One region of the Marinomonas sp. 15G6-16 genome, then DNA from elsewhere that is predicted to be linked to it. Evidence: predicted binding sites of a transcription regulator. Region 1 holds the regulator's gene; the other holds the start of a gene.
What was found. The regulator LexA, encoded in region 1, represses DNA repair genes until DNA is damaged. The targets are predictions, from matches to a motif close to TACTGTNTANNTANACAGTA.
Positions count from the first base shown of each region.

Region 2: AC0L46_RS10960 (YebG family protein) is a predicted target of LexA. The motif match lies at 3,091-3,110, and genes of this name have one in related genera.

Region 1 is NZ_CM147916.1:3,211,396-3,216,055, forward strand. It holds gene topA (type I DNA topoisomerase) at 1-1,398, shown strand, start outside; gene AC0L46_RS15255 (DUF6586 family protein) at 1,395-1,862, shown strand; gene AC0L46_RS15260 (hypothetical protein) at 1,865-2,131, shown strand; gene lexA (transcriptional repressor LexA) at 2,200-2,820, opposite strand; gene dinG (ATP-dependent DNA helicase DinG) at 2,890-4,660, shown strand, end outside.
Region 2 is NZ_CM147916.1:2,283,626-2,288,285, forward strand. It holds gene AC0L46_RS10945 (ABC transporter ATP-binding protein) at 1-376, opposite strand, end outside; gene AC0L46_RS10950 (aspartyl/asparaginyl beta-hydroxylase domain-containing protein) at 577-1,548, opposite strand; gene AC0L46_RS10955 (hypothetical protein) at 1,901-2,503, opposite strand; gene AC0L46_RS10960 (YebG family protein) at 2,646-3,071, opposite strand; gene AC0L46_RS10965 (mechanosensitive ion channel family protein) at 3,197-4,084, shown strand; gene AC0L46_RS10970 (DUF1439 domain-containing protein) at 4,081-4,660, shown strand, end outside.

The DNA of each region.
Region 1 (4,660 bases):
TGTCAGATGACACCTGCAGAGTACACTTCGACCACAATTACAGTCACCAGTGGCGAATACGAGTTTAAAGCCAAAGGCCGAATTTTACGCTTTGATGGTTACACTCGTGCGATGCAAACCGTTGTTAAAAAAGGTGAAGATAATATCCTGCCTGATGTAGGCAAAGGTGAATATCTTGATCTAAAAGAGCTTTTGCCAGAACAGCACTTCACTAAGCCAATTGCGCGTTTCAGCGAAGCCAGTTTGGTAAAAGAGCTTGAAAAACGTGGTATTGGCCGACCTTCTACATACGCATCTATTATTTCGACAATCCAAGATCGTGGATATGTTCGTGTAGAAAACCGTCGTTTTTACGCTGAAAAAATGGGTGATATTGTTACTGAACGTCTAGTGGACAGCTTTAGTTCATTGATGAATTTCAGTTTTACTGCGCAAATGGAAGAGCAGCTCGACGATATTGCAGAAGGTCATAAAGACTGGATTAAAACCCTTAACGCATTTTATAAGGACTTTAGTGGTGTGTTGGCAAAAGCAGAGTCGCCTGAAGGCGGTATGATGCTGAACGAGCCAACGCCGACGGATGTTGAATGTCCTACTTGTTCTCGTCCTATGCAAATCCGTACAGCTAGCACAGGCGTATTTATGTCTTGTTCTGGTTACGCTTTACCACCAAAAGAGCGCTGTAAGGCAACGATCAATTTAGTTCGTGGTGATGAAGCGGTTGCCGTTGACGACGAAGAAGGTGAATCTAAAGCACTTATTAATAAGCATCGTTGTAAGATTTGTGGCTCTGCAATGGACAGCTATTTGATGGATGAAAAACGCAAGCTTCATGTTTGTGGTAACAATCCATCTTGTTCTGGTTATGAAGTAGAGAAAGGCACATTCAAAATTAAAGGTTACGACGGCCCTGTTATTGAGTGTGATAAGTGTTCCGCTGATATGCAGCTTAAGACAGGTCGATTTGGTAAGTACTTTGGTTGTACCAATGAAGACTGCAAAAACACTCGGAAGCTCTTGAAGAGTGGTGAAGCTGCGCCGCCGAAAATGGATCCTGTGCCAATGCCAGATTTGGCATGTGTCAAAGTGGAAGACCATTACATATTGCGTGATGGCGCGACAGGTTTATTCCTTGCGGCAAGTCAGTTCCCTCGAAAACGAGAAACGCGTGCGCCATTGGTGAAAGAGTTGCTGCCGTACATGGATCAAATCGATCCTAAATACCACTTCTTTGCGAAAGCGCCTGTCGCTGACTCAGAAGGTCGACCAACCATTATTCGTTATAGCCGTAAAACCAAAGAGCAATATGTTATGACGGAAGAAGAGGGTAAACCGACTGGCTGGAAAGCCTTTTATGTTGGCTCTAAATGGGTCATCGAGGAAGGCAAAAAGAAATGAGTGGTGTTAGCTTAGCAAGTTTAACCAATCAGAAAATTGATACAGCAAAACGTTTTATTCAGCAAAGCCAAGATATGGATGAGAAGTGGTTGAGTGTTGGGTTAGAAAGCTCAGCTATTTTTCAGTTGAAAAGTGCGTTGAATGGCTTGTTGAAGGAGATTTCAACTGCCTACTCGCTGTCAGGCTCTTTGGATGTTTCTGTGCTTATGAAAGAGGCAGAATCAAAACACATGGTAGTGCCGGCATTGAGTGAATTGGCAGATTTATATTCTCGCAAAGATTCTTGGTGTGCCCAATTAGAGCAAGCTTACCTTGCTCAGTTGGAGTGTCGTGCTGCTGTGTCTGTAATGGGCGGCGATAATCTTATTGGTCGCGGTAACGATGCGGGCGCTTCAGTGGGTTTCTATTTGGCGAATTTAGCTGAGTTGGTTTTGCGTTTTAGAGAAGAGTCATCAGAGTATTGAATATGAAAGAGTCCTACCTAGAAATTGTTGAGCTGGAGAACGGCGATATTGTGCTGAGACCAGCCAGTGAAGATGGTGAGGAAACGACACCGCTAGCAACATTGCAAATATCAGACGACACTCGATCTTATTTGAAGGATCGTTACTTCGAACTGGCAAAGTGTATGTTTCATGCAGGTATTGATTATGTTTATTCAGACGAATCTTTTTTTGATGAAGGTGCTGAATATCTTGAGAATGAAGAGTTTCGACCAAAAATTCTGCATTAATTGATCGTTATTTGTTATTTAGAAAAGCGAAGCACATGCTTCGCTTTTCTATTGGTGCGGAAAAACTGTTAAAGGCCTTGTCTTATCACGCCGACAGACAGTCCCTCAATGGCAAAGTCTTCGCTTTCGAGATCAACAATGATGTCATTGTATTCTTCGTTTTCAGGAATCAGGCGAACGATGCTGCCTTTTTGCTCAAAGCGTTTTACTGTTACTTCATCACCGATGCGTGCAACGACTACTTGGCCATTGTGTACCGTACTGGTTTTGTGAACAGCGAGAAGGTCGCCTTCCATTATGCCGATGTTTTTCATGCTGGTTCCCGAGACAGATAGGAAGTAATCCGCCTGAGGTGAAAACATATTGGCTGGAATGTTGACATGAGAGTCAATGTTCTCTTGAGCAAGAATAGGGTAGCCGGCGGCAACTTTTCCAATAATTGGTAAGCCTAAATCTTCTGGCTCGTCATTGGAGGCTTCTTCAATGAGACGAATCCCACGAGAGGCGCCAGATAGCATTTCAATCGCCCCTTTTTTGGATAAGGCTTTTAAATGTTCTTCGGCAGCATTGGGTGATTTAAACCCAAGGCGACGGGCGATTTCTGCTCTAGTAGGTGGAAACCCCGTTTCATTAATAAATTCACGAATGGTTTCTAGTACGTCAGATTGTCTTTTGGTTAATTTAATCATAAGGAGTCTGGTTGTTTATACAGTAACTGTTATTATATACAGCATTCTTAACTAATCTCAATAATATAAATGCTTTCAGACGAACTAAAAAAACAAATTCAACTCGCATATCGAGCTTCTTTGGATGCGAAGTCCCATAAACCAAGGGCTGGACAGCGCCAAATGATAGGCGCTATCGCTCGTACATTGGGAAATATTAAGCAAGGCTCGGAAGGTGAAAGGCTGGATGAAAAGCATGTTGCTGTTATTGAGGCTGGAACAGGAACCGGTAAAACGCTTTCATATTGTCTTGCCGCCATTCCAATTGCGAAAGCGCGTGGTTTAAAGCTGGTTATTTCAACAGCGACGGTTGCGCTGCAAGAGCAGATTCTCCACAAAGAGTTGCCGGATTTACTTGAGCATACCGAGTTAAATTTCAAATATACCTTAGCTAAAGGGCGAGGCCGATATTTGTGCTTGAATAATTTAGAGGGCTTTTTAAGCTCAGAAGAGCAAGCAATTGATGATATGTTTGCAGGGCTTTTTGAGCAGCATTTACAGTCGGATGATGTGAATACCGCTTTATATCAAGAAATGGATGCGGCGTTAGAAAAAGGTGGTTGGGACGGCGATAAAGATAATTGGGAAGGCGTTATTCGTGAGCAAGATTGGCGCCGTTTAACTACAGATCATCAGCAGTGTACGAATCGAAATTGTGCTAATTATTCCGCTTGCCCTTTCTTTAAAGCAAGAGCCGAAATTGAGGTGGCTGATGTAATCGTTGCAAACCATGACTTGGTTTTAGCGGATTTATCTTTAGGTGGTGGTGCGATTTTGTCAGCCCCGAAAGAAACAATTTATGTGTTTGATGAAGGCCATCATTTGCCAGATAAGGCGATTGGTCACTTCCGTCATGAAGTTAGGTTGCAGCAGAGTATTGCTTGGCTTCGTCAATTGGAAAAGAATCTAGTCAATCTCAAGCAAGAGCTGACGGATGACGTCAGTTTAACCGGTCAGCTTTTGCTTAAAATTCCTCAGCAAATACAAAGTATCGTTAACTTTATTCAATATGCCCAACAAGGTTTAGCGCCTTATATTCAGGGTTTAGGGTTGGATCAGGAAAACAATCAGCATCGTTTTGAGTTTGGTTTAATACCAGATGAGCTGCGCCAATTGGCTTACAGTCTACAAACCTCTTATCAGAAACTGTTTAATAACATCGAAAGCATTCAAGATGAATGTAAGAAAACCAAACAAAATGAAGGCATGGGAATTACGCCGGAAACAGCAGAAACTTGGCAGCCAATATTGGGTGTGATTTTGGGTAGGTTGGAGCAGTCGGTCAGCTTGTGGCGATTGTATTCTACAGTTGATGATCAAAATTATCCGCCTAATGCTCGTTGGTTGGTTTTATCTGGGCAAGGAATGGAGCAGGATATCGAACTTGGTGGTTCTCCTATTTTGGCGGCAAACACACTGAGGCAGCAACTTTGGGATAAGTGCTTTGGCGCTGTGGTGACTTCTGCCACACTGACAGCACTCAACCAGTTTCATCGCTTTAATATGCGCTCCGGTGTTCCCCGTGAAAGTGAATATTTGCGAGTCTTGAGTCCATTTGATTTTCAAGAAAACGGCTTGTTGATCGTTCCTGATATGGAGAATGAGCCAAACCGCGTTGAGCAACATACGGCAGAAATTATCGCTTATTTAAATAAATCAGTAGATATTGAAAAAGGCAGTCTGGTGCTGTTTTCTTCGCGTCGACAAATGGAAGAAGTGTCTTTGTCTCTTTCTGATAAGTTGAAAGAAATTTTACTGATGCAGGGAGAGCAATCTAAGCGAGTTATTCTGGATTCCCATA
Region 2 (4,660 bases), 930 kb from region 1:
TCTCCAAGATCAACATATTGACCTTATGGCCTAATAAACCTTGAAGTATCGCTTGCTGAGCAGTCAGTGCTCGTTGAGCAGCGGCAATGATGAGAACCAAAATACCTTCCAATATCACATACTTGAAGGCGGTTTGATAATGGAAAACACCTTTTTGTTCGTAGGTATTTATAGCGGCTAAAACAGCATCAACAATGAGTTGGCCAACGTATGCCATTGCAGCAGGCACAATCCCTGCGATTAAAGTGGCAATAGCTAAACCTATGGTTAAGGCGGGTGATGTTTTCCAAACCAATTCAATGGCTCGTCGGCTATAACGAAAAACACCCAACATATTTTTATCGACGTTATTTTTAGGTGCGGCAACTGGCTTCATTCATGATCCTAGCGAGAAAAGAGACAAGCAATTTATAGGCTTAGTATACGCCATATGTGGCGCTTCTCTGCTATCGATGAATAACTGAAACAAGAAATAAAACGAAACCAGAAGTGATGAAAAAGGTGTTGTGAGTGAGAACAACGCTTTCCATTTAAGTGTGCTAAATGGAAAGCGTTATAGCTGACAAAAATACTATTTTAGAAGAATAGCCATGAGAAAAGTTGAATGACGCCAGCAAAAACACCCACTAAAACGAGCAAGATCAGTGTGTTAATAAGGTACTTGAGGCGCTTGTAAGCTTTTCTGTTGGTTTTTTTAAGCTCTTTGCCTTTTTGTAGAAGTGGTGCGACAGACTTAAATATTTGGTTGGCTAAACCGCCTTTGTCTTCATGAGTGTTAGGCACAACAGAAGCTCGCATTAGCAATTTGTAGCTGATGTTAATCAGTTTTCCTAATGGATTGACGGGGCGGTTAAAGTCACACATTAAAATAAGGCGACTTTCTTCTGTATTGTTTTTGACGAAATGCAGATAGGTTTCATCAAACAAAAGATCCTTTCCGTCTCTCCATGAGTACTGCTCTCCATCGATATTAATAAAGCAGTCATTGCTATTCGGGGTTTCTAACCCTAAATGATAACGTAGCGAGCAAGCAACAGGATCAAGATGACGAGTAAGTTCTGAGTTGGCTGGCATGTAAGCAAACATGGCACCATTAATGTTTTTGATCTTACTGAGAATTTCAACGGTTTTAGGGCAGCTCTTCTGAGCGGAAGTGTGGGAGTAGCCATACCATTTTAGATAAAACTTACGCCATCCGTATTTATGGAAGGTTCTAAAGCCAACGTCATAATAGGCATCTGAGCCAAGAGTATTGATGTTTTCTAGCTCTCCTTCCTGTTGGAGAGCCAATGCTTCATCTCGTATTACTTCCCAATTAGCTCGTAGCTCATCAAGTTCTTTGTATTGCAAGGTATCAATAATTGGGCGACGGACAGCTTTAGATGAAAATAAATACAGCAAGCAGTTAAGTGGTGCAAAAATCGGCCAACCTTTTCGTAAATATTCAGTCCAGTTGGCATATCGAACGCTGCCTCTGTACGTATAAATGTAATACATAGAGCATAGACTGAAGCCCACTAAAAGAATCAATATGACGGCGAGGTACATTTTTTATCCCTATTAAAATACAGCTGTTCATTTTGTTTGCTAATTATTTACCAATTAGATCAAAATATGAACCTTTTAATGGGGTTTTGTACACATTTCACCTTGAATTTGTAAGCTTAATTTCTAAGTAGCATCACTTTCTACGAAATCGTTAACATCGTCTTGATCGAATATGACAGTGTTTTCCTCTTCCTCATAGAAGGTTTTAAGTTAACTACATCGTGGATTCTAAAAATATGTTGATATTGTAGGCTTTTAATATGGAATGATATTTTTCAGTAGGAAATGAAAGAGCCTATTTTGACGATGAAATAGGCTTTATTTATTGGAGGATTGTTTTACAATCTATTACTTAAAAAGTATAACCTGTTGTAATTGCCAAGTTTGAACCGTCATATTTATTAGAAGCCCCATCGAAGCGATACTCAATGTTGGTATAACGAAGTCCAATATTCAAAGATTTATAAATGTTGTAATTGGCTTCTAGAAGGAATCCTAGAGCATTATCAGCTTCAACATTTAGGTAACTGCTTCCAACTACAGAATATTCATATTCAGGGTTTAGATGGTAGGTGACACCTGCAGCAAGTTGTAATTTATCTGATTGCCTCAAAAAGAGAATATCAATAGGAAGGCGAGAAAAACTAACTTCACCATTAGATGCGTATATAGTGTCACTCATTGAATTTATAGCTAATTTGAAATAGGTGTCTTCGCTGCCAGATATTGGTATTATTGCATATGCTCCAAATAATAACCCACTACCAGCTTTTATTGTATCTGTTGAGCCACTCGTAAAAGTAACAGTGCTTATAACATCCCCTCCGTTAGCAAACCCTCCTTGTATTCCAAATTTAGTTGTTCTAATTTTATTCCCTGACTCTTCACTGTTTGCATTTGCAAATGTTGCTCCAGCAATCAATGATGCTGCTAATGCAATTTTAGTAAATCTCATATTATTCCTTATCCTTCATGATTTAGTTTTACATATACTCCAAGACGAGAAAATAAGTAAATTTTTTGGAAAAATCAATAATAAAAGCATAATACTTCTTGGTATTAGCAAAGATTTTTTGGAAAAAGATGAGGGTTATTTTTTATGCAACATCACTTTCTACGAAATCGTTAACATCGTCTTGATCGAATATGACAGTGTTTTCCTCTTCCTCATAGAAGGTTTCCTCATCAGGCTCTATGATTAAATCCTCCAATGGTTTTTTTGGGGCGGCATCCGCTAAGTCGAGCTGGACGCTGGTGTCTGTGTTTTTGACTTTTTTCGTTTTAGGTGCGCTTTTCTTCTTTGAGCCTAAAGCCTCTAAAAAGGCGTCTTTATTCTTTGCAAGGTACATAGACAAAGCTTCGATTTGAGTCGTGTCACTAATAAGGTTGCTACCTTCTAAGACGTTATAAAGCGCATCAGCTGTATCTAGCAGCTTATCGTAGGCATCAGCTTCTGCTTTCGAAATAAAAGTCATTCTTTCAATTCCATCACGTTCTACAACATATTGAGTAATTACAGGCATAATCCACCTCCAAAAATAATACTGTATAAATATACAGTATTATTTTCTCTATTGTCCAATGCTTTTGTTTGTTGATTTTGCCAATGATTGCTAAAGTGGCGCTCTTGATAAAGGAAATGGTTTTTATGCAATTCGACTTATCCCAATTAGATTTTTCTGTCGTAACTGAACATATTGAAGTGACGTTAACAGTGGCTTGGGCACTGCTTTTTTACATTGTAAGGCGCTATATAAAACGTCTGATTCGTTTAAATCAGAATATAGAACACGATAAAAAGCGCCAGAGAATTAACACGGTAGATAATATTTTCAATCTCTTCTTAGTGGTTGGTTTTATCTTAATTTGGTCATCTGAACTCCAAAATATCGCCATTTCCATTGCGGCATTTATGGTGGCGCTGGTTATCGCCACGAAAGAGTTTATCGCTTGTATTGTGGGTGCTTTTTACCGTGCCAGTACAAGGCCTTATCAAGTAGGTGATTGGATTCGTATTGCGAATTATGAAGGCGAAGTCACCGACAGCGATTGGCTTTCTACGACTCTGTTTGAAGTTGATTTAAAAGGCGGAAGTTATTCTTATACGGGGCGTACTACCGTAGTGCCGAACAGTGTTTTGCTGGTTCATACCGTGCAAAACCTGAACTATATGCGCCGTTATGTTACTCATAATTTCTCTATTTCACGTAATACGGATGATGTGAATTTATTTGTAATTAAAGAGCAGATCTTGGAGAAAATTCGCGAATACAGTGAGCATTTCCACGAAGTAGCGATTCGCTACAATAGCTTAATTGAAAAGCGTTTGGACATTAAAATTTCAGGCCCTGAACCTCGGGTTCGAATCACGACGACGCCAGAGGGTTACAACATATTCACTGTGTCTTTGTTCTGCCCAACAGAAGAAGCCGTAGGTATTGAGCAAAAGGTGACAGAAGATTTTATGCGGTTTTGGTATGAAGAGCGTAATGCCAATTGGAACCGACAGAGTGAATCGAGTGAGGCAAGTAAATGAAGATCTTTCAGCGAGCTTTAACACTGACTTTATTAGCAAGCACTTTACTGTTAATCGGCTGCAATAGCTTTTTAGTAAGTGAAGATGAAGTCAATCAAGAGGTTAAAAAACAGCTCGAAGAGTCACAACAGAACAAAATTACCTTCAACATCGATGGTAATGTTTTGAACTTGGATTTGTTAGTAACAGAAGCTGACATAGATTTCACCGCCCGTGATGGTGGCTTGGTTATTGTGGATTTAGTAAGTGATTTAAAAGGGACATTAACGGCATTTGGTCAAGAGTTTTCATTGACTACTGTGGTTCGTCCATCGTTTGAATCTGGCGTTCGCATTGAAGGCGATAAGCTTTATTTAGTTGGCCCAAGAATCACGAAAATAGACGTACAAGGCTCTACTTTTAGTGAGCAAATGTTACGTTCAACGTTGGGTTCTTTGCATGGCGATTTAGAGCAAGCGCTGGCTCAGCATTTTGCTAAGTATCCTGTGTATGTTCTGAATCATTCGCCATTTGAAAAAGTAGCCGGAGCGTTGGTGAAAGACATTATTATTAAAGAAGAATCCCTAGAGCTCTCTA